4 regions of the Nocardia sp. 348MFTsu5.1 genome follow, and region 1 is predicted to be linked to each of the others. Evidence: riboswitches for the same ligand, from Rfam matches in the RefSeq annotation. Region 1 holds a riboswitch; each other region holds the start of a gene.
What was found. Region 1 has a riboswitch for S-adenosylmethionine ahead of H290_RS0120045 (amino acid ABC transporter permease). Riboswitches for the same ligand answer to the same signal wherever they lie in the genome.

Region 2: it holds a riboswitch for S-adenosylmethionine, as region 1 does, so the genes downstream of both, H290_RS0106780 (aminotransferase class V-fold PLP-dependent enzyme) here and H290_RS0120045 (amino acid ABC transporter permease) in region 1, are expected to answer to the same signal.
Region 3: it holds a riboswitch for S-adenosylmethionine, as region 1 does, so the genes downstream of both, H290_RS0102815 (aminotransferase class V-fold PLP-dependent enzyme) here and H290_RS0120045 (amino acid ABC transporter permease) in region 1, are expected to answer to the same signal.
Region 4: it holds a riboswitch for S-adenosylmethionine, as region 1 does, so the genes downstream of both, H290_RS0120530 (bifunctional o-acetylhomoserine/o-acetylserine sulfhydrylase) here and H290_RS0120045 (amino acid ABC transporter permease) in region 1, are expected to answer to the same signal.

What each region holds. Positions count from the first base shown of each region.
Region 1 is NZ_KB911519.1:139,869-147,364, reverse strand. It holds gene H290_RS0120065 (hypothetical protein) at 1-589, opposite strand, end outside; gene H290_RS0120060 (hypothetical protein) at 1,150-1,467, opposite strand; gene nhaA (Na+/H+ antiporter NhaA) at 1,687-3,036, opposite strand; gene H290_RS0120050 (uracil-xanthine permease family protein) at 3,206-4,495, shown strand; SAM riboswitch class I at 4,640-4,732, shown strand; gene H290_RS0120045 (amino acid ABC transporter permease) at 4,890-5,855, shown strand; gene H290_RS0120040 (amino acid ABC transporter ATP-binding protein) at 5,852-6,634, shown strand; gene H290_RS0120035 (ABC transporter substrate-binding protein) at 6,667-7,496, shown strand, end outside.
Region 2 is NZ_KB911511.1:77,071-84,566, forward strand. It holds gene alc (allantoicase) at 1-916, shown strand, start outside; gene H290_RS0106775 (hypothetical protein) at 962-1,456, opposite strand; gene H290_RS0106780 (aminotransferase class V-fold PLP-dependent enzyme) at 1,453-2,262, opposite strand; SAM riboswitch class IV at 2,293-2,408, opposite strand; gene H290_RS0106785 (DedA family protein) at 2,476-3,111, opposite strand; gene H290_RS0106790 (O-succinylhomoserine sulfhydrylase) at 3,167-4,375, opposite strand; gene H290_RS0106795 (rhodanese-like domain-containing protein) at 4,413-4,826, opposite strand; gene H290_RS27990 (DUF4878 domain-containing protein) at 4,823-5,326, opposite strand; gene H290_RS0106805 (FAD-dependent oxidoreductase) at 5,541-6,929, shown strand; gene H290_RS0106810 (hypothetical protein) at 7,090-7,496, opposite strand, start outside.
Region 3 is NZ_KB911509.1:592,834-600,329, reverse strand. It holds gene H290_RS0102840 (DsbA family protein) at 1-454, shown strand, start outside; gene H290_RS0102835 (GNAT family N-acetyltransferase) at 534-1,238, opposite strand; gene H290_RS0102830 (LLM class flavin-dependent oxidoreductase) at 1,235-2,410, opposite strand; gene H290_RS0102825 (glutathione S-transferase C-terminal domain-containing protein) at 2,419-3,321, opposite strand; gene solA (N-methyl-L-tryptophan oxidase) at 3,324-4,454, opposite strand; SAM riboswitch class IV at 4,710-4,822, shown strand; gene H290_RS0102815 (aminotransferase class V-fold PLP-dependent enzyme) at 4,910-6,109, shown strand; gene H290_RS0102810 (SpoIIE family protein phosphatase) at 6,110-7,303, opposite strand; gene H290_RS0102805 (alpha/beta fold hydrolase) at 7,300-7,496, opposite strand, start outside.
Region 4 is NZ_KB911520.1:49,137-56,632, forward strand. It holds gene H290_RS0120515 (exodeoxyribonuclease III) at 1-368, opposite strand, end outside; gene H290_RS0120520 (MFS transporter) at 380-1,597, opposite strand; gene H290_RS30355 (PE-PPE domain-containing protein) at 1,866-3,314, opposite strand; SAM riboswitch class IV at 3,571-3,680, shown strand; gene H290_RS0120530 (bifunctional o-acetylhomoserine/o-acetylserine sulfhydrylase) at 3,737-5,053, shown strand; gene H290_RS0120535 (homoserine O-acetyltransferase) at 5,055-6,197, shown strand; gene H290_RS0120540 (Hsp70 family protein) at 6,203-7,496, opposite strand, start outside.

The DNA.
Region 1 (7,496 bases):
GCTGGTAGTTGTTCTTGAGATCGGATACTTCGGCCCCCGGGAAAGACGCCTCGACAGCTGGTGAATGTTGGCCCCACGCGATTTCGGTCTCGGCCTTTCGGATCAGCTCGGTTCCGAATCGTTCTCCCGGAGCTATCGCATTCCCTGTGTTGGACAACAACTTTGCGATCTTGTAATCCTGCCGGGCGATGTTGACAGGCTTGCCGTCGCGGCTCACGATCCATTCGTCGCGTGCCCGATGTGTCGCCCAATCACGGACCCACGGCGGCAGACTCTCGAAGCCGCCGTGGACATCACCTGTTCCGATCTTCTCGTTCGACAGGATCAACAATCCGGAACCAAGGGCCTTTGAATAGGCTTCGCCTTCTGCATCGCCTAGGCGGTCGAACTCGTCCTGCAGCTCGAGCGTCTGATCCTCCGTCAAGTTATTGAAGAACTGGTGGAGAAATTCTTGGGCGCCGACCGGGAGATCGTCAACGCGTTCGCCATTGAGGAGCCGCTGAGCCTGATCCGGTGTCAACCCTGCTGCCTCGAGGCTCTTGCCGACAATCCCCAATTCTTCTTTGGTCCAGCCGTCATCGGACATCATCGCGGCAGTACGTCCATCAGCCGCACTCAGGCCGAGTACAGCCGGTGTCAGGTCTGCCAGTGCCTGCAGGTTGCCAGTGACTGCGGTGGCGTACTGCTGGCACGTCAGCTCGGCCAGATCGGCCTTTCCTATGAGGTACGTGGCCCATTCGTGCCGGAGTTGAGCAACCGCTTCCTCGGAAGCGTCCTCGTCGTCGCTGAGGGGGACATACCTCACCTGCCACGCACTGTCGTCGTCACTGATCAGATGGAACCCATTGGAAGCGGCGTCAGTGATCGCGTTGTCGACTGTCGTCAGTGCGTTGTCGATTGCAGTCGCAGCATCACTGAGGTTTGTGCCGAGCGCTTCGTATTCCGCGGCAACCCGCGTACCCCACGTAACTTCTTCAGTTGAGCGATTCTCGGCGGCTATCCGCGCCTCGCCGTTCCAATCTGTTGTCGGCAGATCGAACTTCCGATCTGCCGTGTCGAGTTTGGTGCGCATAGTTGAGGCCATCGAGGACAACGCCGGCATCGTGAGTTGGTCCGGCATCCATGAGTCGAGTTGGCTCTTGGTGGGGGTCATTGCGGTGCGTCACCGCTGGGGAGGTACCCGAGCCCGCTGAATTTCGCAGCCGACAAATCGTCAACCCCGGTGAGGCCGTCACGGGTAGCGCGGACCACCGAAGCCATCGATTCCCACTGACCGGAGACGACTGCCAGCGACCCTTTGAGCGTTTCTGTGGCAGTTGCGGTGGCATCGGCCATTGGTGAGTCCGGCAGTGATGCGGCTACAACGGCCGAAATATCTGGGTGTGGGATCTCCGAGATCTCGGCTGCCACCACCTCGATATCGGCCGCCAGCTGATCCATCACGGCATTGTTGATGACAACGTCCATTTGATTCCCCCCGAAATGTCATGGTCGATTCGCTGCGGGAGCGTCGCCTCTATCCCTGGCTCCCCCCGGATCCGGTGCCGACAATATCGCATACTTGGGCCGGCCCGGCGCGGACCGCGCCAACTTCGGCCCACTCTGGGGTGACGGAGGGCTATCTACCCTTGGTGGGTCCTGGAGGGGACGATCATGGGGGACGCCTGCGGTCGCGGAAGCTCTTGCCTAGCTGTTGCTTTCGTCCTGGCCGAGATCTTGGTAGATATCGGGGATACCGTCGTGGTCGTCGTCGCGTTCTTCTTCTTCGCGGACCCGCCGGTAGTGCCTGTTTCGCGCTCGCAGCAGGATCGATGCGATCAGTGCCGCGAGCAATGACCCGGCCAGAACGCCGATCTTCACGTTCTCCTCGCGATCGGACCCCTCTCCGTACGCGAGATCGCCGATGAGCAGAGACACCGTGAAACCGATGCCGGCGAGTATCGAGATTCCGAGCACGTCGATCCAGCGAATGCTGGTATCGAGGGACGCCCGGGTGAATGCCGCCAGTAATCGTGTCGTCCCGAAGACGCCTACAGCTTTACCGACGACCAGACCGAAGACGATGCCCAGGGCGATGGGGTCGGACAGCGCATCGGTCAGTCCGCCGAGCCCGCCGATCGTGACGCCGGCGGCAAAGAACGCGAAGATCGGGATCGCGATGCCGGCAGAGATGGGCCTGATTCGATGTTCGAAATGTTCGGCCAGCCCGATTCCGGCTTCGGGTCCGCCGGCTTCCTTACTCCGAAGCACGGGAACCGTGAGGCCGAGAAGGACGCCGGCGACGGTGGCGTGGATCCCGGACTCGTGGACGAACACCCACGTCAGGACTGCGAGTGGGATGAGGAGCCACCAGGCCCGGATTCGGCGCTGAACGCAGATCGCAAACAGCACCAGCGGTACGGCGGCGAGCGCGAGGGCGCCGAGTTTGATGTCGTCGCTGTAGAAGAGTGCGATCACGGTGATGGCGAGGAGGTCGTCGACCACCGCAAGCGTGAGCAGGAACGTCCGCAGTGCCGCGGGCAGATGGGTGGAGATGACCGCCAGGACGGCAACGGCGAACGCGATGTCGGTGGCGGTGGGGATGGCCCAACCCTGGGTGGCGCCATCACCGACGTGTGCGGTGATTGCCACAAAGATCAATGCGGGCGCGATCATTCCGCCGACCGCCGCGGCTATCGGGAGAGCTGCGCGACTCGGATCGCGCAGGTCGCCGGCAACAAACTCGCGTTTGAGTTCGAGACCGACCACAAAGAAGAAGATCGCCAGCAATCCGTCGGCTGCCCAGGTGGCCAGCGACAAGTCCAGGTGCACACCCAATGCGTCGGTGCCGACATGGAACTCGCTGAGGGAAGTGTAGGAATCCGCCCACGCAGAGTTGGCCCAGATCAACGCAACGACGGTGGCAACCAGCAGTATCGCGCCGCCGATTGTCTCCTTCCGGAGAATGTCGGCGATGCGCGACGTCTCCGACCAGGATCCATGAGAGAACAGCGGCGTCCGAGGCTTCTGCTCTGGGTTTTGCTGATCGTGTGGCACTGTGTGGAGTCCTGACGTTGGCGTGAACAATACAAACACGCGCGCGCCCCGGTGATCGAGTTCAACGCACCGCCGACCAGCCTTTCCGGCGCGCCGAGATTTACCTTATCGCGGTGGATGTGTCGTGTACGTCGCGAGAATCGCCGCGCGATGACGCAGACTGGTGCGCATGTCGCAGGAAGATCTGAAACGTTCATCCCTGTTCAGCTGGACGACGGTCGGCAGCGGAGACGTTGTCTCGCCGCAGGAACGGTTGACGTGGCCCCGCACCGTCGGCATCGGTTTGCAACACGTCGTGGCGATGTTCGGTGCGACCTTCCTCGTTCCGGTGCTCACCGGATTCCCGCCGGCGACGACGCTGCTGTTCTCCGGCATCGGCACGATTCTGTTCTTGCTGATCACCCGCAACGAGTTGCCGAGCTACCTCGGTTCGAGTTTTGCGATCATCGCCCCGGTACTCGCCGCGACGGCCTCGGACGGGCACGCGTCGGCGCTGGGCGGCATCGTGATGGTCGGTGCGGTACTGATCGTCATCGGTGTGGTGGTGCACTTCGCCGGCACCGGCTGGATCCACGCGCTGATGCCGCCGATCGTGACCGGAACCATCGTCGCTCTGATCGGTTTGAACCTGGCTCCGACGGCGAAGACGAACTACGAGCAGGACGCGGTCACGGCCACGTTGGTGTTGGTGTTGCTGATCGCATCGTTGGTGTTGTTCAAGGGTTTGCTCGGACGTCTCGCGATCTTCACCAGCGTTGTCATCGGCTATCTGTTCGCACTGGTCCGCGACAAGGTTGATACCGACCCCATCGGTGCCGCCGATTGGATTGGCCTGCCCGACTTCCAGTCACCGTCGTTCAACCTCTCGGTGCTGCCGATGTTCTTGCCGGTGGTGCTGGTTCTGGTGGTCGAGAACATCGGGCACGTGAAGTCGATCAACACCATGACCGGCATCAACTACGACCACAAGATCGGCCGGGCATTGGCGGCCGACGGCATCGCCACGATGCTGGCCGGCAGCGGTGGTGGTTCTGCCACGACGACGTACGCCGAGAACATCGGTGTCATGGCGGCCACCAAGGTCTATTCGACCGCCGCCTACTGGGTGGCCGGTATCGCGGCTGTACTGCTGGGTCTGTCGCCGAAGGTGGGGGCGGTCATCGCATCGGTCCCGCCGGGAGTTCTCGGCGGTGTCACCACGGCGCTCTACGGCCTTGTGGGGATCCTGGGTGTGCATATCTGGGTGACCAACAAAGTGGACTTCTCCAAGCCCGTCAACCAATTCACCGCAGCCATCGCGCTGGTGATCGGTATCGCCGACTTCTCGTGGACCATCGGCGATTTGAGCTTCAGCGGAATCTCCCTCGGAGCAATCGCGGCACTGCTGATCTACCACGTCATGCGCGTGGTCGGCGGCTGGCGCGGGACTGTTGTGGTGGACACGGAGGACGTGGAGTAGTTGGCTCGCACCTCGCTGCGCCCATATGTACGGGGTGTCCTGCAAGGTCAAAATCACGGTGATTCCAAACGGAAAGCGTAGTGTCACAACACAAATCGTTTGCCGCTACTTGACGGCTGGTCTGTCGAGCGCATAGATTCCTCCTGACCATCCAGAGCGACCGAGAGACTTGGCTCTTCGACGTCGCAGCAACCCCGTCCCACGACGTGTGGGTGCTACCGCCAAGACCGATGGAGGAACGATTATGGATCGCGCTTTGTGGCGACGTTTGCACGTCGACCTGTGTCGAGCGGGCACCTGCGTCTGTACGCAGGTCTGACACACCACATCCACACACATTTTCTCTGCCCTATTGGAAGGCTTCTTCAGCGATGCTCGCTGCCCGCACACACCGGTGGTTACGGTGACCCAGATAGTTACCCGCCCCACTCCCGACGCCTCGGTCGAGGTGGATGACGTCGACCTCGTCATCGCACGTACGTGGCATCCGTGGCGTTGGATCATCGCGATTGCCGTGCTGGTCGTCGTCGCCCAGTTCTTGCACGGATTCGCGACCAACCCGGGCTGGGATTGGAGTACGTTCGCGCAGTACTTCACTGCGCCGTCCGTGATGCATGCACTGTGGCTGACCATCCAGCTGACCTTCTGGGGATCCCTGCTGGGATTCGCGATCGGCATCGCGCTGGCTGCGGCGAGACTGTCGAATAATCCAGTGCTGCAGGTGATTGCCTGGTTCTACATCTGGGCATTCCGGTCCATTCCGCTGATCGTCCAGTTGCTGTTCTGGTTCAACATCGCGTACCTCTATCAGACTCTTTCGGTAGGAGTTCCCTTCGGGCCGGGCTTCTTCGAGTTCAACGTCAACAATGCGATCAGTGGTTCGACTGCCGCCATCATCGGTCTGGCGTTGCATCAGGCAGCGTATTCGGCGGAGATCATCCGGGCCGGCATCATCTCGGTGGACCAGGGACAACTCGAAGCCGCTGCAGCGCTTGGTATTCCGAAGCGCCGCGAGTTCTTCAAGATCATCCTGCCGCAGGCGATGCGCGGCATCCTCCCGAACGCCGCGAACGAGGTCATCAGCTTGTTCAAGGGCACCTCGATCGTGTCGGTCATGGCGATCGCTGAGCTCTTCTACCAGGTGCAGGTCATTTACGGGCGCAGCGGACGCGTCGTGCCGCTGCTCATGGTCGCCACTGTCTGGTACATCGTCTTCACGTCGATCCTGTCGATTGTGCAGTTCTACGTGGAGCGGCATTATGCCAAGGGTGCGGTGCGCAACATTCCGTTGACTCCGATCCAGAAGGTCCGAAAGAGATTCTCGGACATCAACTTCGCGCCGCGCGGGGCGACCCGATGACCGAGCCGGTGGAGAAGTCGCAGTATGCGGTCGAGGTCAGGGGAGTTCGCAAGTCCTATGGTCCTCTCGAGGTCCTGAAGGGCATCGACCTGGTCGTGCGTCCGGGTGAGGTCACCGCGATCATCGGGCCTTCAGGATCAGGAAAGTCGACGCTCCTGCGCGTCCTCAACCATCTGGAAAAGGTCGACCACGGCATCGTCCGTGTCGACGGTGACCTGGTGGGGTACAAGCGTAAGGGCAACAAGCTGCACGAGCTGAGCAACAAGGAAATTCTGCAACAGCGCTCGCGGATCGGCTTTGTGTTCCAGAACTTCAACCTGTTTCCGCATCTGACCGTGCTGGAGAATGTCATCGAGGCACCGATTTCAGCGCAGCGGCGCAAGCGGTCGGACGTCGAGCCTGAGGTACGGGCATTGCTCGAACGCGTCGGCGTCGCAGACAAGGCGCACGACTACCCGCGCAGGCTCTCAGGTGGGCAGCAGCAGCGCGTTGCCATCGCCCGGGCACTTGCACTGCGGCCCAAAGTAATTCTGTTCGACGAGCCGACATCTGCGCTCGATCCTGAACTTGTCGGCGAAGTCCTCGAGGTCATTCGAGGGCTCGCACGTGACGGTGCAACGCTTGTCATCGTGACCCACGAAGTGGGTTTCGCACGCGAGATCGCCGACACGGTGGTGTTCATGGACGGCGGCGTCATCGTCGAACAGGGAACCCCGTCGGAGATCATCGATTCCCCGAGGGAAGAACGCACCAAAGCGTTTCTCGCACACGTCCTCTGATCCATCTCAATTTCAACAAGCAAGGAACAAACATGCCCAAAACAAGCCGGCGACTCGCGTTTGTCGCGTCCGCGTTGGTCGCGCTCGCACTGACAGCCACTGCGTGCAGTGACCCTGAGGCCGAGAACGAGGTCGTCACCTCCGACGGACAGAGCTTCGACCTGTCACCGGAGCAGTCCACCCGAGTTCGTGTCGACAAGGTCGACGACATCGCCGCGAAGGTGCCCCAGGCGATCCGCGACCGCGGCACGCTCATCGTCACCGGAGCCGGTGGTACCGCACCGCCACTGCGGTTCTACGCTTCGGACGACAAGACGATCGTCGGATCCGAGGTCGACTTCTCGTACCTGGTCGCGGACATTCTCGGTCTCAAGGTCGACCTGAAGGTCGCTGACTGGTCACAGAACTTCGTCAAGATCGACTCCGGCGAGAACGACGTGTTCATCTCCAACGTCACGGTGACCGAGGAGCGCAAGGACAAGTACGACTTCGCCACATACCGCCTCGACAACCTCGCCTTCGAGGCGAAGAAGGACAGTGGCTGGAAGGTCGACGGCCGAAAGGACGTTGCAGGCAAGAAGATCGGCGTCGGTTCGGGAACCAATCAGGAGCAGTTGCTGGTCGACTGGAACGAACAGAATGTCGCAGAAGGCCTCGCGCCGGCAGAGATCGTGTACTACCAGAACGCCGCCGACTACTACCTGGCACTCGGTTCGGGTCGCATCGACGGATACTTCGGCCCCAACCCGTCGTCGGTGTACCACGCTGCAACGTCGGGCGAAACAGAGATTGTCGGCACGTTCTCCGGTGCAGGTGATGCACTGCAGGGTGAGATCGGGGTCCTGACGAAGAAGGACAACGG
Region 2 (7,496 bases), on a different contig from region 1:
GTCCCAGAACCTCATCAAGACGCCCGACGCCGAGTATCAACCGGCGACGTTCGGACACAAGGGCCAGATCTACGACGGTTGGGAAACCCGGCGTCGACGGGAAGCCGGTGTCGACCAGGCGATCATCCGCCTCGGGGTTCCCGGCGTCATCTACGGCGTGGTGGTCGACACCTCCTGGTTCGTCGGTAACTATCCGCCGTACATCTCGGTGGAAGCCGCTGCAGTCGAAGGCATTCCGACCACGGACGAGCTTCTCGAGGACACCAAGTGGCAGACGATCGTCGACCGCGTCGCGGTGAACGGTGATACCCGCAACCCGTTCCGGGTGGATTCCAAGGAACGTTTCACCCACGTACGGCTGTCGATCCATCCCGATGGTGGCGTGGCCCGGTTCCGGGTGCACGGTCGTGGCGTCCCCGATCCGAAGTTCTTGTCGTACGGCCACTTCGACCTCGCCGCGCTCGAGAACGGCGGCATGATCACCGCTTGCTCCAACATGTTCTACGGCTCGCCGAACAATCTGCTGATGCCCGGTCGGGCCCGCACGATGGGCGAAGGCTGGGAGACCTCCCGCCGCCGCGATGACGGAAATGACTGGGTCCAGGTGAAATTGGCCGGCGAGTCGACGATCGGCCTGGCCGAACTCGACACCAGCTACTTCCTCGGCAATGCGCCGGGGTCAGCGATGATTCGTGGCCGCGACGGCGACGACGGTGAATGGTTCGAGGTCTTGGGGCGCTCGCCACTGCAGCCCGACACCCGCCACCGGTTCCTGGTCGAGACCGATCGGCCGATGACCGAGGCGCGCCTCGACATCTTCCCGGACGGAGGCATGGCCCGGCTACGGCTCTACGGTTCATTGACCGAGAGCGCCCGGGCCGAGATCATCGATCGCTGGGAGAACGGCGAGAGCTGATGCGCCCACCCCTGCCACGCCCCGGATGCGGCGTGGCGGGGGGAATCAGGCTGCGGCGGCCCGTTCGAGCAGTCCGGGCAGCACCTTCTCGGCGATGAGCTGGGCCGAGCCTGCGCCCTGTCCCTGATCCAGGGGACGCAGGATGACCGCGTCTGCGACCTCTGCGGCGTAGATGTCGAGGATCAGCGTGAGCAGGCCATTGGCAGTGCCCACATAGCGAACGGTGTCACCGAACCGCGACTCCCCCAGACGCAGGAGCTCGGCGCGAGCGGTGGCCGCATCGTCGGCGATCACCACGTCGATCTCCAACGCCACCACCAGGTCGGCGGGATCGTCGCCCAGTTCCTGCCAGCCGGCACGCAGCGCAGCGCGTTCCTTGATGCCACCCCTCAGTTCCGGCTGGCGGATCCGGCGGACCACCGAACTCGGTGCCTCGGTCGGACGGGGCCCACTCCAGGCGAGCGGATGGTCGTCGCCGTCAATGGCAACCAGCAGCTCCGGACGCGTTCGGGGAGCTTGGGCGCGTCGGTTTTCGGTCATGACTTCTCCTGCTCAAAAACGTTCTCTGCGAGTGAGTTCAGTTGCCTGGCGAGCTCGTCGATGCCGGTTCCGGCATCCCAGCGGAGGACGACGGGCCGGCGATGGCCCGACACGGCCAGCGAGGCGATGCCCACTCGGTCGCGGGCATCTGTCCACAGGTGCAACCGGCGGATTCCGGGAAGCCGATCGATCTCGGCATCGAGCCAGTCGGAGCAGGCCTGCTCATGGAGCCCGACCCATTCGTAGCCGAGGTCGGAGACCAGCTGCCGGGGTGGAAGGACGATGTTGATCTCGGGCGCGGCGTCGTCACTTTCCGCGAGCCAGTCGGAACGACCGACGACAACGGCCGGTCCGGCCGCGGACGGTCCGGACAACACCAGGTAGTCGATGCCGTGGCTGGTGAGATTGACTGCGCGCCGGGAGACGATGTCACTGCCGTCGACCAGGAGGCGCGCACCGCGACGATGAGCGATCGCGGCCAACGCAGGCAGCGGCAATACCTCACCGGTGGCCGGTGCCACCGCAGGCACGATCACGAGGGCCGCCGGCCGGCGTGCGAGTTCGCTGTCCACGGCGGCCAGGGTGGTCGTCAGATCGATCTGCGCGGGCACCACGCGGCGAGAAGGGGCTGCAGTGGTGGCGAGGTCGGCAGTCAGATCGAGGGTCAGGATTTCGCCGGGCGCCGCGGCGGCGACCAGTGCGACGGCCTCGGGGTAATCGGCCGCGAAAAGAACCCGGTCGGTCGGGCGGGCCTTCACAAATCGCGCGATTTCTTCCCTGAAATCACTGGTGGAGGTGCTTGTCACCCGCCATCCCTTCGGAACAGGACTCTGGGGAGTCCGCGCTTGCCGCCGTCCGAACAGACCGCGGCCAGGTTGTCACCCGGAGCACCCCGCCGCGAAAGGAGGGTTGCCGGTCAGCAAGCCGGGGCTTGTCGCTGACACTCATCACCTACAACCACATTGCCGGGCCGCTGATTTCCATGTCAACTATCAAGCCTTTTAAACGCGGCATGAATGTTAATCCGTGCTGGCAGCGGTGTTTTGTGATCTGTTCCGGTTCCTCCACCACCGAAAGCCGAAGTAGCCGGCCAGCGAGACACCGGCGGCGAGCGCCAGATAGAACAGCAGATTCGCACCGACCGTCTCACCGAGTGCATAACCGGTCACACACACGACGATCACCCAGAAAACGCCGCCGACGACGTTTGCGAAGAGATATTGGCGGGTGGGCATCTGGCTCATCCCGGCCACGAACGGGGTGACCGTGCGGACGTATCCGATCCAGCGCGCTCCGACGACCGTGGCGACCCCACCGTCGCGGATGAGTGCCTCGGCGCGTGCCCAGCGTTCCTCCCCGACCCAGCCACCGAATCGGGACCCGGTGATGCGGCTACCGGATCGGCGCCCGAACCAGTAGCCCGTCGAGTCCCCCATGACCGCCGCAACGCAGGCACCGACGATCAGCCAGCCGATGTTGGTGTCGCCGATGGCCGCTGCCACCGAACCGGCCAGCATGACGGTCTCACCGGGCAACACCAGCCCGAGGAGCAGCGCGGCCTCCCCGTAGACCACCCCGAACACGACGAGATACACCGCCCAGGGCGGTGTCGACTGCACGATCGAGATGACCCAATCAGCGAGAGAGTGAAGCATGTGCGCTCCAATCTCTCCTGCCCGGCCAGCGTTCGGCGGGCATTTCTATGCCCGGTTAGAGGGCCTGATCCAAATCCTTCAACAGATCGTCGACACCTTCTAGTCCCACCGACAGACGCACCAGCGAATCGGACAAACCGATCGCCGCCCGGCCTTCGGGCCCCATCGCGCGATGGGTCGTCGTGGCCGGGTGGGTGATCAACGACTTCGAGTCCCCGAGATTGTTCGAGATGTCGACGATCTTCAGTCCGTCGAGCAATTCGAATGCGCGGGCCTTGCCGGATACCGGACCGTTGTCGGCGAGTTCGAACGTCACCACGGTGCCGGCGCCCGACATCTGCTTCTTTGCAAGTTCGTGCTGTGGATGTGATTCCAGGAACGAATACCTCACCGAGGCAACCCGAGAATCGGCTTCCAGGAACTCGGCGATGCGCAGAGCCGAGGCGGTCGAATGGTCCACCCGCAGCCGCATCGTCTCGAGGCCCTTGAGCAGCGTCCAGGCGTTGAACGGACTCAACGCCGGCCCGGTGTGCCGCATCAGCGTCTGCACCGGTCCGTCGATGTACTCCTTGGTACCGAGTACCGCTCCGCCCATCACACGGCCCTGTCCATCGATGTGCTTGGTGCCCGAGTACACGATCACATCGGCACCGAGTTCGAGTCCACTCTGGAGCAGCGGGGTGGCAAAGACGTTGTCCAGCACCACTTTCGCACCGGCCGCGTGTGCGAGTTCGCAGACGCGCTCCACGTCGACCAGGGTCTGCATCGGGTTGGACGGGGTCTCGAAGAACACCGCGTCGGTCGGCTTCGACAGTGCCTGTTCCCACTGCTCGAGGTCTTCGCCGTCGACGAAGACGGTCTCGACGCCCCAGCGCGGAAGGATCTCGTTGCACACCACAAAGCACGAACCGAACAGGCTGCGTGCGGCGACGAGCCGGTCACCGGCCTTGAGCAGGGCCCCGAGTGCCACGAATACCGCTGCCATACCGCTGGCCGTGGCAAAGCATGCCTCCGCGCCCTCGAGCTGACGGAGTCGCTCCTGGAACATGGCGACGGTCGGGTTGCCGTACCGGGAGTAGACGAATCGTTCATCTTCGCCGGTGAACGCGCGCTCCGCGGCGGCCGCGGACGAGTACACGTACCCCGAGGTCAGGTACATGGCTTCCGAGGTCTCCTCGAAGCCGGACCGCATGAGTCCCCCACGCACGGCGAGGGTGTCGGGCGAAAGCCCCTCGGGCAGGTTGGCGTTCAACTGATCCTCCATAGCGCGGTGTTGATCCTGATTGTGAATGTGATTGTGGTCACGATTGGCGCCATGGCAGGCCGGTTGCCTTCCATCCGACCGCACCGCGATGTCCGGCGGGGTCGATGGCACCCTCGAATCCGTCGAGAACGTTGTATGCCTTGGCGACCCCGTCTGCGGTCGCGGCCTCGGCGGCACCGATCGAGCGCTGGCCCGAGCGACACAGAAAAACCACCTGCTGATCGTCGGAGACCCCCGCTTCGCGCAGCTGCCCGACGAAGTCAGTATTGCGGGCACCGTCAGGGAAGCTGACCCACTCGATGAAGACCGTCTTCTTGGAGACTCCGGACAGGTCCGGCACGCCCACGTAGCTCCACTCGGCCTGGGTTCGACAGTCCACCAGCACCGACGTCGGATCCTCGGTCAGGATCTTCCAGGCCTCTTGCGGGGTCAGGTCGCCTGCGTAGCTCATGCGCACACCTTCCAATTGCCGTTCTCGTTGACCAGAACGATAGGGGTGATCTTGGTTTCGCTCTTGTGTTCCCGGTACCAGTGAACGTTGGCAGTGGCCCGATCGCCGTTGACGACGGTCTCCGAGATGTTGCTCACCTCGATCTTGCCGTCGGCATCACGCGCGTCGCGGTTCTCGGAGGTGAACTCCTCCTGGGTCGGGAAGTCGGCGGAATCGAGTTCGGCGGAACAGAAAACGGCGCGGTAGCTCGCGTAGTTGATCGCGTTCTGCGCCGTGTAATAGTCGTTGACGGCGTGGGTCACCCGCGCCTGGTCCGTCAGACGGTCCTCCGCCGGCCGCAATACCTGCATGAGAACGATCGCGACCAGGACAAGGACCATGATCGCGACCGCCACGAGAAACGGCCAGAGGGTGCGTCGCTCATCGTCGAAAACTTCTGCTTCTGCCTTCTTGCCCCCAGCCGACCGCTCGCGCCCGGCTCCGGAGTCACTACCTACCATGGCCGCGAGCTTATCGCCCGTATTTGCCCGACCTGCCACCAGCGTGAGACGGTGGACTCGATATTTGGGCAGGCAATCCTTACTTGACCGCCCACCAAACAGCCATTTTTGGTTCCGGCCAGGTCCAGCGCCTACCGTGGGGTGAAAGTAGCCACACCAGGTCGCGTCAGTGACGCCCGCCTGAACTATCCGCACGAGAAAGCAACTGCGACTCATGAGCGATCAGAACCGCCCGCTTCGCGTGGCCATCATCGGTGCCGGCCCCGCCGGCATCTATGCCGCCGACGCCTTGATGAAGTCGGACAAAGCCAAAGACCGTGGTGTCTCGATCGACCTGTTCGAGCGGATGCCTGCCCCATTCGGCCTGATCCGGTACGGCGTGGCCCCCGATCATCCGCGGATCAAGGGCATCATCACCGCTCTGCACAAGGTCCTCGACAAGCCCCAGATCCGGTTGATCGGCAACGTCAACTACGGCAGCGACATCGCTCTCGAGGATCTGCAGTCGATGTACGACGCCGTGATCTTCTCCACCGGCGCCACCGACGACCGGGCGATGAACCTGCCCGGCATCGAACTCGACGGCTCCTACGGTGCCGCACAGTTCGTCGCCTGGTACGACGGACATCCCGACTTCCCGCGCACCTGGCCGCTGGAAGCGGAGAAGGTCGCCGTCATCGGCGTCGGCAACGTCGCCCTCGACGTCGCACGCGTACTCGCCAAGACCGGCGACGAACTGCTGCCCACCGAGATCCCCGCCAACGTCTACGACGGCCTCAAAGCCAACAAGGCCGTCGAAGTCCACGTCTTCGGACGCCGCGGACCTGCCCAGGCCAAGTTCACCCCGCTCGAACTCAAGGAACTCGATCACTCCCCGACGATCGACGTGATCGTCAACCCCGAAGACATCGACTACGACGAGGGCTCCACCGTCGCGCGCCGGTCCTCGAAGATCACCGACCAGGTCGCCACGATCATCGAGCAGTACGCGATCCGCGACCCCAAGGGCCGCCCGCACAAGCTGTACCTGCACTTCTTCGAATCCCCCACCGAAATCCTCGGCGAAGACGGCAAGGTCGTCGGTCTGCGGACCGAGCGGACCGAACTCGACGGCACCGGCAACGTCAGGGGCACCGGCAACTTCACCGACTGGGACCTGGGCGCGGTCTACCGGGCCGTGGGTTACCTGTCCGACAACGTGCCGCAGGTCCCGTTCGACGATCAGGCCGGTGTCATCCCCAACGAGTCCGGTCGCATCTTCGACCAGGGCTCACACATGACCGGTATGTACACCACCGGCTGGATCAAGCGCGGCCCCGTCGGGCTCATCGGTCACACCAAGGGCGATGCCAACGAAACCGTCGACTGCCTGCTCGATGACATGCACGCCGGCAAACTCCTCGAACCCGCCCAGGCGGGCGAGGACGCCATCATCAAGTACCTCGACGCCAAGAACATCGCCTACACCACCTGGGACGGCTGGTACCGCCTCGACGAGCACGAACGCGCACTCGGTGCCGCCGAAGGCCGCGAGCGCGTCAAGGTCGTCGAACGCGACGAGATGCTCGCCGCCTCCGAACCCCACAAGGTAGAAAAGGGCTGAGGCCCCCACCAACCAAAATCCGCTCCACGTACTCGCGAACGCTCCTGGCGCAACAGGAGCACATGCGAGTACGTGGAGCGGATTTCGTTTTAGGGTTTGGCGATAGAACCAAAAAATCCGCTCCACCTGTGCAGGTGGAGCGGATCTTTGTGCTGACGGACTATTCAGCTGGTGCGGACGGAACGGTCAGCGGGTTGTCGCGACGCTCCACGTTGGCCCAGAAGCCGATGTTGTTCTGCAGCGGATCGATGTTGCTGGAGATGGCGTAGCCCGAGATCGAGCTCGGGAAGCAACCGAACCACTTGGACTCGATGCGAAGGGTCTTATCCTTCTTGAGAACGGGAGCGAACTGCTCAGGAGCTCCGTTGAACTCGTGCAGGGTCACGTTGGGGAAGTCAGCACCATGAGCCCTGACCTCCATCCAGCGGACCATGTACCAGGAGTTGACCCACGGGTCGCCCGGCTTGCCGAACGAGCAGTACACGCCGCCGGTCAGTTCGAGATCGACCGGTCCCGCGGGGGCAGCCTGCACCGGTGCGACGGCGACGGCACTGCCGGCGGCAATAC
Region 3 (7,496 bases), on a different contig from region 1:
AGATGCTGCGCAGGTGCAGCAGATGCTGGAAAACGTCTCCGGGATCGCTGCCGAGGTCGGCCTCGATTTCGACTACGACGCGGTTCTGCACACCAAGACGCTCAAGGCACATCAGGTCCTGCACTACGCCAAGGCGCAGGGCAAGCAACTCGAGTATGCGGAGCGGTTGTTCCAGGCGTACTTCGAGCAGGGCCGTCACGTGGGCCGCAGCGAAGACCTCGCCGATCTCGCCGCGGACGTGGGACTCGACCGGGACGCGGTGCTGAAGGTTCTGGAATCCGGTGAGTACGCCGACGCGGTGGATGCCGACATCAATCAGGCTCGCGCGTACGGCATTTCGGGTGTCCCGTTCTTCGTCATCAACGGCAAGTACGGCGTCTCCGGCGCACAGTCGGCAGAGACGTTCACCGGAGTGCTCGACAAGGTCCGGGCAGAAGAGTCCACCAATGCCTGAAACCCCGCACACCCCGTTCGAACTCGTCGGCGACTCTGAAGGCGCCGTCTGTGTCGACGGGGTGTGCGCGGTACCGGGATCAGAGGCCGGGGGACTGGACCACCGTGAAGGTGATGTTGGTCCGCAGCCGGAAGCCTAGGTGTTTGTAGAGTTCGATCGCGTTGGTGTTGTTCGCTGCGGCGTGTAGGAACGGAGTCTCGCCGCGGGCGTAGATCCCGTGGGCGACAGCCAGAACCAGTCGGGTTGCCAGGCCCTCGCCGCGGTATTCTGCGTCGGTACACACCGCGCTGATCTCGGTCCACCCCGGTGGATGGAGACGCTCACCGGCCATCGCGATGAGCCGGCCCTCACGGCGGATGCCGAGATAGGTTCCCAGTCGGTAGGTTTCGGGGGCGAAGGGGCCGGGCTTGGTGCGGTCGATCAGCTCGAGCATCTCGGGAACGTCTTCTGCCCCAAGCACTATCGCCTCGGGTTCGGGCCGTGGCCTCAGTGTTTCGGTGGCAACCATCTGAACGCCCGGGCCGCTCGTCACAACCTCCCAGCCGTCGGGCAGGTTGGACACCTCCACCGGCAATGCGACCTGCTCTCCGGGACCGATCAATTCGACGAGGTCGGCCCAGGTCTGTTGATCGCTCAGGTCGCCGACGCCCACAAATGGCGAGATCGTCGGAAGGTAACGGCGCGCCCGGGTGGTGCCCTCACTCAGATGCAGGTGAGCGCCGATCATGCTCTCCCACATGGCATTGTCGAGGACATCGGTATCGGGTGTGGTCTGCGCTGTCATCTGCCGTTCCATTCTTTCGAGATGAGTTCGTATGAGCGCACCCGTGCCTCGTGGTCGTGGGTGATGGTCGTGATCGAGATCTCGGCGGCGCCGGTGGCATCGCGGAGCACTTCGAGTTTGTCGGCGACGGTGGCCGGAGATCCGACAAACTGCGTCAGAACCCGGTCGCGCACCAGCTCGCGGTCGTCGTCCGTCCAATCGAAGGCAGCAGCTTCTGCCGGAGACGGGAACGGGATGGCGCCCTCGCCGCGGCGGATACTTCGGACCCAGGGTGCGTAGCCGCTGGCCAATTCGATTGCCTCATCATCGGTTTCGGCGGCCACCGCGTCCACCGACACTGCCACGTACGGTTCCGGGACATCGGCGGACGGTTGGAATGCGGCGCGGTAGGCCTCTACCGCGTCGATGACGGTACTCGGGCTGTGGTGATAGCTGGCGACAAAACGCAAACCCTTGGCGCCGGCCACCGCGGCGCTCGAACCGCCGGAAGCTCCCAGGATCCAGACCTGTACATCGGAATCCTCGCCCGGTGCGGCGTGGGCGGGAAGTCCTTGCGAACTGACGTAGGTTCCGTCGAGGAGCGCGAGCACCTCGGAGATCTGCTTGTCGTAGCCGGGTGCGTACGCGCCGGGCTGCTGGAGCAGGTCGAGCAGGTGGGTGATCGCCTGACTCGTCACGATGCCGGCGGTGTTGTACTGCTTGGGGATCAACAGCCCGTTGGACGTGTAGGTGTCTTCGGTGTGCGCGCCGCCACCGCGTGCTGCGAGGTAGTTCTTCGCAGCTGCTTCGGTCACCGATCCTGACTCCACACCTGACGCGGGTTCGGGCCGGGAGAACGACCGTCCGATCCCGAGGTCGAGGCGGCCCGGGTACAGGGCATTGATCAGGCCGAACTCCTCGACCGTTGCGAGCGGCGTCCGATGACCGAATTGCACTCCGGCCGAACCCAATCGGATCGTCGAAGTGGATCCGGCGATCAGTGCGATCTCCACGGCGGGCGACGAACCGATGACCCCGGGGTTCAGGTGGTGCTCGGCGAACCAGTACCGGGCGTATCCGAATTGCTCCGTGCGCTGGGCGAGGTCGATCGTGTTGCGTAAAGCGGTGGTGTTGTCCGACCCGGCCGAACGTGGCAGAAGGTCGAGGACCGACAATGGAATGGGCGCAGCCATCCGAACTCCTAGTGGGCTGATGCGGATGACGTGATCGGCGACTTCCAGTCGTCGACCACGGCGTCTGATGCACCGAAGGATGTGAAATCGGTGGTGACGCGGAATGCGTCCAAGGAGTACAGGTCTCGGGCGTAGCGCCACAGGTTCGGGAAGTCCGAGAGGCGCCGGGTCCCGGTCCTGGCGGCGGCGGCGTCGTGACGGACCAGCGTCACCCAGAGCCGGACATCGGCCAGGGTCACGTTGTCGCCCAGCAGGAATCGGCTGTCGGCCAATCGGCTGTCGAGTTCGGAGTACGCCCCGAACACCGTGGTTGCCGCTTCTTCGGCGGCCGGACCGGTGCCGGTGGCGACGTTGGCGGTGCTGTTGACGGTGGCACGCAACCACGCCTCCAGCTCGTCGATCTGCGCACGCAGGTTCTCCGGGTAGAGGTCGAACTCGCTGGTGACCTGACCTCGGAACTGCGTCGCGAGATCGGCGTCGAGCGTGTCGAACGTGTTGCTCACCACCTGCTTGGTGGTGCGGTCCCACAGGGTCGGAACCGAAACGTGGCCGTCGAAGCCGGGTTCGGTCGCGTTGTAGGCATCGCGCAGCAGCGTGAAGCCGTTGACCGGGTCGGGGCCGGTACTTTCACGGAAGCCCCAGCCGCGGGCGTCGCGACCACCGGCGACGTAGCTGACACTCACCAGATCGGACAGGCCCGCCAATTCGATCACGAGCGTGACGCGCTGCGCCCAGGGGCAGAACCACCCGGAATAGACGTGATAGCGCCCGGATTCGGCCGGATAGGGCGTGGAACCGTCATCGCTGATGCGACCCGTGAATCGGTACACGGGGCGGGTGTCGTCCGGCGCGCGAGTGATCGTGTACTCGCCGTAGGTTTCGGTATCGACTGGACTGGCGTAGTTCGACATGTTCAAACAACCTTCTCTGCGGAGTGGGAACGGAACGAAAACAGTGCGGGCGCGTCCTTGTCGACGGTGAGGTCGGCGAGGAGGCGGCCGATGGCCGGGACGAACTTGAAGCCGTGCCCGGAGAATCCGGCCGCGACAACAACCGGACCGGACCGGTCGATGACAAAGTTGGAGTCGGGTGTGGTGGCGTACGTGCAGCTGATCGGGGTCAGAGCGTCGGCGTCCACGCCCGGCACCCAGCGCCGGACGTAGTCCTGTAGGGCCGCGAGTTGCCGTGGTTCGGCCGTGAAATCGCGGCGATCGGGGTCGACAATTGGACCGGTTCCGTGGAAGCCGACCTTGACACCTTCGGCACCTGAGGACAATCCGTACACGCCACCGAACTCGGGTGCATCGGGTCCATCCGGATCGTGCAGGATTCCGAAGCTGGGCCAACTGGCGTCCGGATCGCGCGGTACAAAGTGTGCGGGCTGCTCCTGGGTGACGGTGATCGCGGGCAGTGGCGCGATGCCGGTCAACAGCTTTGATGCCCATGCGCCGGCCGCGACGACCACCCGGCGAGCCACATACTCGTGATCGTCGGTGCGGACGAAGACCGAATTGTCGTCCCTGACGTCGATGGATATCACCCGCGATTCGTGTCGGACTTCTGCTCCACCAGCGGCCGCGCTGCGCTGCAGTGCGTGCACGGCATCGTCGGCATGCAGTCGACCGCTGTTGGGGTAGTACAACGCGCGGCCGGCGAAGGTGATTCCGGGCCAACGCTGCGCGGCCTCGGCGGCATCGAGCCACTGATGGGGGAGCCCCAGTTCGGCGAGGGTGCCGGCGATGCCGGCGAGGTGAGTGGCCGCGCCCTGGTCGACGCCGCCGGTGACCGTGAGCAGGTCAGACCCCGACTCGTGCTCGAGTTCCGTCCAGAGCCTTTCGGCCTCGCGGGCCAACTCGACGTAGGTGCGGTCCGCGTACGACGTACGGAAGATCCGCGAAGCGCCGTGCGATGCCCCGTTTGTGTGGCCCGGTGAAAAGCGTTCCAGCAGAACGGTCTCCACGCCACGGCGGGCAAGTTGCCAGGCTGCGGCCGAACCCATCGCACCGCCACCGACCACCACGGTGTCGACACGTGTCGCGCTCATGCGGATCGGCCTGCTCTCTTGTTCGTGCGGCGCTTCGAGGAAGCCGCCGCTTGGAGTTCGAAACGTCGACGAGTGGCCGACCGAGAAATACGAGCGGCCGGGGAGAGGGCATGCTCGGGCTCTGAACTTCAACTGTTGACAGAACGATACTCACGGGTCGGCTTAAAGCCGATGACTGAGTGGGGTTTCGATCACCGGGAAGTTAATTGATTCGTATCTGGACTTGAGCCGGGAAAGTCTGTTAGCGTCAGCGTCGGTCATGAGTGCCAGCGCATAGCCCCGGCTTGCTGGTCAGCAACCCTCCTTCGCGGCGGGGTGCTCCGGGTGAGGACCTGGCCTGTTCGATCCCGAGCAGGCAAGCGCGGACCCCACACGTCCGAGTTGTCGAACTGCCGTATCGGCAGGTTCGTTCCTCAGTGCGTGCGGTATCCCTGACACCGGAAGAGGTGTGAGATATGAGCACTACAACACTTGATCATTCCGTCAAAGCCCTTGCTGCGATTGAGGGTTCGGACACACAGGCACCGCTGAGGGACGGCTCGACCACTCGATACGTCAACTTCGACTACGCGGCGAGTGCGCCGGCATTGTGCAGCGTCGTCGAGAGGATCTCGCAGCTGCTGCAGACCTATTCGAGCGTCCACCGGGGTGCCGGATACGCATCCCAGGTGACCACCAAGGCCTACGAAACCGCCCGAGGGCAGGTTGCGGACTTTGTTGGTGCCGGCAACGAGCACTGTCTGATCTTCACGCGGAACACCACCGACTCCCTGAACCTGCTGGCTCGTTGTGTGCCGGGAAAGGTGGTGGTGCTCGACCTGGAGCACCACTCAAACCTGTTGCCGTGGAATGACGTTCATGTCGTCCGTGGCGCGAATACGTTGGCCGCGACGATCAGTCGGGTGGAGACCGCGCTCAAAGACACCCGCGCAGTCCTGCTCGCGGTCACCGGCGCGTCCAACGTCACCGGTGAGATCTTGCCGATCGGTGAGCTGGCGGAGATCGCGCACCGCCACGGTGCCCGGATCGCAGTCGACGGTGCGCAATTGGTTCCGCACCGCCGGGTCGACATCACCGCCACCGGAATCGACTACCTCGCATTCTCGGGGCACAAGACCTACGCACCATTCGGGTCCGGAGTACTTGTCGGACTTCGGGATTGGCTGGATGCGGCAGATCCGTACCTGGCCGGTGGCGGTGCGGTGCTCAACGTGACCGCTGACGACGTGAAGTGGGCGCCCGCGCCGGCCCGCCATGAAGGCGGCTCGCCCAACGTCCTGGGAGCGGCAGCGCTTGCCGCCGCGTGCGTCGAAATCGAGTCCCTCGGGGATGCTGTGGTTTCCCATGAGGCAACGCTCACAGAGCAATTGCGCGATGGACTGTCCGAGATCCCCGGCGTGCACACGCTGAAGATCTTCGCCGACAGCACCGATGCCGTCGGCGTGGTCAGCTTTGTTGTCGACGGTCATCAGGCCGCCGAGGTCGCGGCCCACCTGTCGGCGGAATACGGCATCGGTGTGCGCGACGGGCGATTCTGCGCGCACCCGCTCCTGGACCGGCTGGGCCACGGATCAGGTGCTGTGCGGGCAAGTCTGGGCCTCGGCTCGAGTTCTGCCGACGTGGACCTTCTCCTGGCGGCCCTTCGCGCTCTGTGACTATCTGAGCGGCACACCCAGCGCCATGAGGGCGGTGTCGTCTTCCAGTCCGGCGCCGAAACTGTCGAGCAACGCGTTAAAATCCTTGACGATCTGCTCGGCGGAGGTCGGCGCGTGCGCCGCCGCGAACTCGAGCAGTGCGCCGTTGTCGTCGTACCTCTCCGGGCCTGGTCCGATCCTCGCCTCGGTCAGTCCGTCGGTGTAGAGCAAGAGCGTGTCACCGGGTGCCAGGTGAACGTGTGTCGAGACGAACTTGGGATCGTGGAGGATACCGACGAGTTGCCCGCCCTCGGTACTCAGATATTGGGCTTCGCCGGCGGCGGTGAGCAACAGGGCCGGCGGATGTCCTCCGCTCGCGAGTTCGACATCGAATCCGTTGTCGCGGCGGGTGAGCACACCGAATATCACTGTGCAGAAACGCGGGTCGTCCTCGTGGTGATTCTCGTGCAGCACGGTGTGCAGGTTGTGCAGAACAGCAATCGGATCGTCGTTGTACACGGCGGCGGCGCGCAGCGTGTAGCGGGTCAGCGAGGTCACCGCTGCTGCACTGGCTCCTTTTCCACACACGTCACCGAGGAAGAAACCGGACTTGCGATCCGACAGGGCGAACATGTCGTAGAAATCGCCGCCGACGTCATAAATTGATGCCGCGTGATAGTAGGCCGCTGCGTCCATGCCTTCCGGAGGCAGGAGCGAGGGCGGGAGCAGTGAGCGCTGCAGGGTCGTGGCGAGCACCTCCACTCGCGCACGTTCCTGTTCGGCGTGACGACGTGCCTCGAGCAACTGTTTCTCGTACTCGCGCCGGTCACGTGCATCCTGAACCGTGATGCGGATGAGCGCGGCGGTTCCGTCCGCACCGGCCTTCACGTTCGCGGTGACGAAAACCGGTAGCCGGCGACCGTCTGCCGCGACGAGATCGACGGTGATTCCGCTCAGTACGCCCTCGAGCTGTACCAGTGGCGCGAAGTGGGTTTCGTAGTGAATCCGGCCACCGGCGGTGAGCAGATCGGTGACAGGTCTGCCCAGCAGGGACTGTCGGTCATACCCCAGCCACGTCGTGAGGGTGGTGTTGATCTTCGCGATGCGCCCGTCCGGCCATGTCGAGAAATAGCCGCACGGTGCATTCTCGTACAGGTCTTCCAGACTTTCGTCGAGTACGTTCTGCGATGAGATGTCGCTGTGCGACTTGCTCATCGAAGTCGGTCGACGAAGGCAACGATGGCATCTGTGGTTGGCTCGGGGTGGCTGAGCTGGGGGCAGTGACCACCGGCGTCGAGCGTGACGAGTTCGCTGCCGGCGATCTGTTCATGTACGTAGGCGCCGACATGGCGCGGGGCCAGGGAGTCGCGTGCGCACTCGATCACGAGGGTGGGCACCGTGACGCGCG
Region 4 (7,496 bases), on a different contig from region 1:
GCGCCTTTGGGCAGATACAGGCTCGCCACGGTCAGAGAGCCGAAATCGGCTTCGATGTAGCGCCCGGTGTCGTCGAATTCGCTGCTGCCGAAACCGACTCGCACCTTGTCCGGTTGGCTGCGCGACAGGATCGCCACGCCCGCGTGCCCCTTGACCGACGACTCGTTGAGGCTCAGGAACCAGCCGTCGTCGAGAATCGGGGCCAATGCCTCGGCCACTTGATCTTCGCTCGCCCGCGTCTCCTGCATCAGCACGTGGTCCGAGTTGGTATCCCGCAGCCACGGGATCAGACCCAGGTTGCGTTCGGAGCGGTGTTTCACCGCTGCGCGAATGCCGTTCACGTTGATCGTCGTCACGATTGTGGTCACGTCGGGCGAGCCTACGTGCGCCCTGCGACAGTGGATCTGCGGGCATAGAGCACGGCCAGCCCGAGCACGGCGAGTCCGGCGAGCGCCAGCCCCGCACCGAGCAACGACGGCGCCCGGTACCCGTAGCCGGCCGCGATCACGAGCCCGCCCATCCACGCCCCACTCGCGTTCGCGACGTTGAGGGCCGAGTGGTTCAGCGCCGCGGCCAGGGTCTGCGCATCCTCGGCGACATCCATCAGGCGGATCTGCAATGCGGGCGTCAACGCGACCCCGGTCAACCCGATGAAGAAGGTCAGGATCAGCGCTGCCCATGGGTTGGCCGCCAGCAATGCGAACGCGATCAGTACCACCATGATGGCGACGAGACAGATGAATATCGCCCTCACCACGCCACGATCGGCGAGAGCTCCGCCGAGGATGTTGCCGGCCACCATGCCCAGGCCGAACAGCATCAGGGCGAACGGGACAAACGATTCGGGTACACCGGACACGCTGGTCAATGCGGTGCTGATGTAGGTGTAAAAGGCGAACATGCCGCCGAATCCGACGATGCCGATGAGGAGTGCAAACCAGACCTGCGGACGTTTCAGCGCCCCGAGTTCGGTCATCGGATTGGTGATCTTCATATCGGACAGTGCCGGCAAGAACATGTACAGGGCCACAATCGTCAGCAGCCCGATCACCACCACGACCACAAACGCCGACCGCCAGCCGAGCGCACTACCGAGCCAGGTCGCCACCGGTACCCCGACGACATTGGCGACGCTCAGGCCGACCATCACCTGCCCCACCGCTTTTGCCCGCGATTCGGGACCCGCCAGATGCGCGGCAACGAGGGCGGCCACGCCGAAGTAGGCGCCGTGCGGCAGTCCGGCGACGAACCGGGCGGCCATCAATGTGCCGTAGTTCTGGGCGAGCACGGTGGCGGCGTTGCCCACGGTGAACGCGACCATCAGTGCAATCAGCAACGTGCGCCGCGACATTCGGGCGGTGAGGGCGGCAATCATCGGAGCACCCACCACAACGCCGAGCGCGTAGGCCGAGATCACGTGCCCGGCCGTCGGCTCACTGGTCCCCAGCGAACCGGCGATGTACGGCAGCAGTCCCATCGCGACGAACTCGGTCGTACCGATACCGAACGCCCCCAGCGACAACGCCAGGATGACCGTGCGTCTACTGCCACGCATCGGCCCCGAGACTTCGGGGACGACAGTGCTGAGCGCAGACATGATTGAACCTCTCGGGCGTGATCGGGGTGCGACGGCGACATTGCCAACGTGACTACGGTGCCAACCCTAGGCAGTCCCGGGTCATTCCGGAAACGGACGTGAACTGACCCACAGCCCGGGAATCTCGAATCTACCCATCAGGGCTAAGGGCGACCGTCCACTTTCATCCCTCGCAGGTACCTCCGAGGGAACATTTCCCTCCGACCCTGCTCGAGGGGACGAAGATTGCGACCTCCACGATGGTGCCGAGAGCCGTGATGCAACCGCGTCAGGCCGCAGCGGGGTCCTCTGTGGCCGCATCCACATCGCCGAATGGCTCGTCTTCAGCCACCGGATCAACGTCCTGCTCGGCGCCGCCACCGGACCGCTCGACCGAGGCGGGATCGGGGGACGGAGATGGGGTGTTCGCGGGCTCGGCATCCCGGGCTTCGACACTCGGGGCCGGCTCGGTCGGGGCCGGCGTGGTCTCCGCAGGTTCCGCCTCAGGCCGGGTGGTCGGCGTCAGGTCATGCGGCTCGATCCACACCGACTCGGAGGCCGCTGAATCCGTGGTCCGCTGCGTCGCATTCGCCACCGTCGGCGCCGGTACGATCCCGAGGCGGGCGCCGTCGAGCTGGTCGAGTTGCCGATCGATCTCCGCGATCCAATCGCGGACGAAGTTCTCCGGGTACCGCAAGATGCTGATCGTGCTGTCGCCGATGGCCTGCCAGGCAGCCGGACTTCCCGACAGTGCGTCGCGAAGGACCCATAGGTCAGGAAGGTACGCGCCATGCCCGAGGTACGGCAGCGGTGGAAGGAACTGATTCACGGCATGGAAGAGCGGACGAAGGACTGCGAGGTCTGGAAACTGCAGAGGGTTGTCGACTGCGATGTATCGGAACGGCAATCCGAGGCTCTCGAGGATGACCCCGATCGCGGGATCGGACGGGATGAGTACGTCACGCGGCGAGTTCTCGCTGGCGTCGGGCCCCTTGGAGATGTCATCGTCATAGGTCAGATGTTTGACGAAGTAGCCGAGCAAGCCGTCGACGGCGCGGAGCGGGTAGTGCAACGGGTCCTGGAGATCGCAGATCGGATCGCCTTCGACGCAGAACTGCGTGACTTTCGCGGCACCGAAACCCTCGCGTGCACCATTCATCGTGATGCCGGGGATCACGGCCGGAAGGATCAGTTCGACCCCGCGGCCTTCGGCATCCCCCGTACGACGAGGATCTGAGTACAACTCACCGGTCACCTGAGTCGGGTCGATCGATACAGGGCTCTCGCCGCGGCCGATCTCGGACAACACATCGCCGGCGATGCGGGCGCCCTGGGAATAGCCGACGATCACGACAGGCTGGTCTGGACAAGCCTCGTGATAGACCGCCACCGCGGTCTCGAGGTTCTCTATACCCAATTCAACGCTTTGGTCGTAGGACGTCCCACCGAGAGGCCACAGGACACCTGGATAGTCGATGATCTCGATGCGGTAGTCCTTGCCTTCGGTTCCGTAGCGAGTCTCCAGTCCCGCTGTGTGGATGGAGTTGGGATCCGCGGTTCCGGGCACGACGAACACGCGCCCCTTCGCGCAGTCGACCGAATCCTCCGCTGCACCAGCCGGCTGAGCCAGGAATCCCAGAACAGGCAGGGTCACCGCCACAGTTGCCGTAGCGGCCATCGCACGACGCCGGGCCGCAGATCGGTCCCGGGCGCGAGCCCGCTTCGTATGCGAACCCATTTCCGAACCCCCTGGATTATCTGACGCGAAGAGCCGAGAGCTTCGAAAGAATGGTCGCTACTCCCGAGAAGCAATCGTAAAAGACAACACCTGTTCTCAGATATCCTCCGAACATGTGAATCCCGAAAACGGAACCCCAGGGCCCGGGGTTTCGGTGCAAGGACGATACGCGATCCATCGGCCCGGAAACGGGGAGCAATTGAGGTGCGCGAGAGGGTTCTCAGCGGCTCCGACGCGTGTTATATCCTTTTGGCCAGGTCCTGAGTGTCAGCGACAAGCCCCGGCTAGCTGACCGGCAACCCTCCATCCGCGGTGGGGTGCTCCGGGTGACGACCAGGTTGCGGTTCGCCGCGGCAAGCGCGGGTCCGGATGGTCGGACCCTCTAATTGGATGCCCTACCGACCAAGAAAGAGAAGTCCTACATGTCTGACACAGACGTCAATCCAGCTGACAACTGGAGCTTTGAAACCAAGCAGGTCCATGTTGGCCAGAGCCCGGATTCGGCGACTTCCGCCCGCGCCCTTCCGATCTACCAGACCACGTCGTACACGTTCCGCGACACCGAGCACGCCGCAAATCTTTTCGGCTTGGCCGAGCCGGGCAACATCTACACCCGCATCATGAACCCCACCCAGGACGCCGTCGAACAGCGCATCGCATCCCTCGAAGGCGGCGTCGCAGCACTGCTCGTCGCCTCGGGCCAGGCCGCCGAGACGTACTCGATCCTGAACATCGTCGAAAACGGTGGCCACGTGGTGTCGAGCCCCCGTCTCTACGGCGGCACATACAACCTCTTCCACTACACACTGCCCAAGCTCGGCATCCAGGTCAGCTTTGTCGATGACCCCGAGGACCTCGACAGCTGGCGCGCGGCAATCCAGCCCAACACCCGCGCGCTGTTCGGCGAGACCATCTCGAACCCGAACAACGAAATCCTCGACCTGCCCGGCATCTCTGCTGTCGCCCACGAGGCCGGTCTGCCCCTGATCGTCGACAACACCGTCGCCACCCCTTACCTGATCAACCCGTTGGCCCACGGCGCCGACATCGTGGTCCATTCGGCCACGAAATACCTTGGCGGACATGGCACTGCCATCGGCGGCGTCATCGTCGACGGCGGCACCTTCGACTGGCGCGGCCAGCGTGACGGTGTGGACCTGTTCCCCGGTTTCACCACCCCGGACCCGAGTTACCACGGCGCAGTGTTCGCCGATCTCGGCGCTCCGGCCTTCGCCCTCAAGGCCCGCGTGCAGTGGCTGCGCGACACCGGTGCCGCCATTTCGCCGTTCAACGCGTTCCTCATCGCGCAGGGCCTCGAAACCCTCAGCCTGCGGATCGAGCGCCACGTGTCGAATGCTCAGGCAGTGGCCAAGTACCTGTCCGAGCACCCGCAGGTGGAGTCGGTGGCCTACGCCGGCCTCGAGTCCTCACGCTGGTACAAGCGTGGCCAGGAATTGGCTCCGCGTGGTCAGGGCGCGATCATCGGCTTCGAGATCGTCGGAGGGGTGGACGCCGGCAAGCGGTTTGTCGACGCCCTCACGCTGCACAGCCATGTCGCCAACATCGGCGATGTGCGGTCGCTGGTCATCCACCCCGCATCGACCACCCACTCCCAGCTGATCGCCGAAGAGCAGCTCGCTGCCGGCGTGACCCCCGGACTGGTCCGGTTGGCGGTGGGTATCGAGAACGTCGTCGACATCATCGCCGACCTCGACTCGGGCTTCACTGCGGCCAAGTGAGGTGAGCATCGACCCGCACACGCCATCACGAACCCATCCGGACTGGGAATCCCTGCCTGATGGGCAGCTGACCAGTGTGCCGGTCGGCCCGATTTCGCTGGACAACGGTGGACAGATCGAGAATGTGACCCTGGCGTTCCAACGCTGGGGCACACTCTCGCCCACCCGCGACAATGTAGTTCTGGCACTGCATGCCCTGACCGGCGACTCCCATGCGACAGGACCCGCCGGTCCCGATCAGCCCTCCCCCGGTTGGTGGGATGGGCTGATCGGCCCGGGCGCCGCAGTCGACACCGACGAATGGTGTGTCGTGTCGGCCAACGTCCTCGGCGGGTGCCGCGGTTCGACCGGCCCGGCATCACTGGATTCCGAAGGGCAAGTGTGGGGTTCACGATTCCCGCACATCACCGTGCTCGACCAGGTCCGCGCCGAGGTGGCATTGCTCGATGCATTGCAGATCGATTCCGTCGCAGCCGTCCTCGGCGGCTCGATGGGTGGCGCGCGTGCCCTCGAATGGGTGGTCGGCTACCCCGAGCGCGTGCGTAGCGGCCTGATCCTCGCCGTCGGCGCTCGTGCTTCGGCAGACCAGATCGGTACGCAGACAACACAAATCGCGGCCATCAAGGCAGATGCCAACTGGCAGAACGGCGATTACCACGGTACCGGCCGGACTCCCACATCGGGGCTCGGTATCGCCCGCCGCATCGCGCACATGTATTACCGAAATGAACCCGAACTCGACCAGCGGTTCGAGAATCTCCCTCAGGGACAAGAGGATCCACTGCACGGTGGCCGCTACGCGGTGCAGAGCTACCTCGAGCACCAGGCCGACAAACTTGTACATCGGTTTGATCCGGGCAGCTATGTGGTGCTGTCCGAGGTCCTCAACCACCACGACGTCGGACGGGGTCGCGGTGGCGTCGAGGCCGCACTGCGGAGTTGCCACGTGCCCGTCGTGATCGGCGGAATCGACTCCGACCGGCTCTATCCCCTGCGCCAGCAGATCGAGTTGGCCGAATTCATGCCCGGCTGCGTCGACGGGTTGCAGGTGGTGCATTCCGACAACGGCCACGACGGATTCCTCACCGAATACGATGCGGTCTCAGAACTTCTCAAGAAGACTCTCGACCTCGCCCGAGGCTGACCGGTTCAGGTCGCGGGCGGCGAGGTCGGCACGGAATCCGACTGCGTGTCACCGGAACCCGGAATATCAGACGGTGCCGGTGGAGCGAAGGCCGGCGGTGGTGGCAGAGCGTCCGGCGATGAATTAGGTTCGGTCGTCGAAGGTTGTTCGGGCGCAAGCGATTCCGGCGGTGGAATGGACGGCGGCACCAGTCCGGGCGGCCATGTGATACTCGGCAACGGGAACGGGATCAGCGACGGATTCAGTGTCCTCGTCGGCGAATCCGACGGACCTGCCGCCGGCGGCAATTCCGTTGTCGCCCAGCCCAGATCCTCTTTTCCGCGACTGGTCGGCGGCACCGCCACCTCACCGGTTGTGGTGGTCGGCGTCGGTGTCAGGGTGACCTGCGAACGGATCGGCGAGGTCGTGGTCTGCGGTGGCGCCGCCGTGGTGGCGGACGGCACCGTCGGAGATGCCGACTGCGTCGTCGGTGTCGACGGATTGCCCGCGAGCGACGATCCGACCGCGTAGACGGTCATCAGGGCACCGGCGAGCAACGCACCGAACATGGCGAGCGGCGCCGCAGACAACCAGTCCCGGCTGCGCCGTCCGCCGATGAAGGTGAGTCCGGCGAGTTTGGTGGTCGCCGCGGCCAGCCTGGCCGCACCGGTGGCCGCAACCGATTCCGGGCCGTGCGGAAGTACCGTCTCGGCACCCACCGCTTCTGAGATGAGAGCGCGCACCAGCGGGATGTTTGCGATGCCACCGATGAGGACGATCGCGTCAGCCCGGGACGCCGCCACGTAGTCGGCAACCGCTGTGGCAGCTGCCTGCGCCATCGGCCGGGCAAGGTTTTCGAACGATGATCGGGTGAGAGTTCCGAGATCTGCCGAGCCACCGATCACCAGTGACGTCGATACACTCACGGACAGTTCTTCTTTGGCGGTCCGGCAGCTGCTGAGCACTGACCTGCGACGCCCGCGTAGGCGACCGTTGTTGCTGTATTCCTGCACGAGCAGCGCGTCGAGGGCGGTGCCCGACATCGCCTGGCTCCGCTGCAGGCCTGAGGTCCGTCCGGTCCGCGGATCAAGCGTGTACATGCTCATTCCGGTGTCACCGAGATCCACGACAACCACCGAGGCGAACCGGCTGATCTCGCCGGTGGAACGCAATTGATGTGCGACAGCTTCTGTTTCGGCGATCAGTTGGATCTGCCGTTTGGCACCGGTTCCGCGGGAAGCTATTTCACGTGCCTGCTCGTCCGTGCGGTAGGCCACACCGATCGGCCCGACCCTGCCACCACGGTCCTGCGCGTTACCC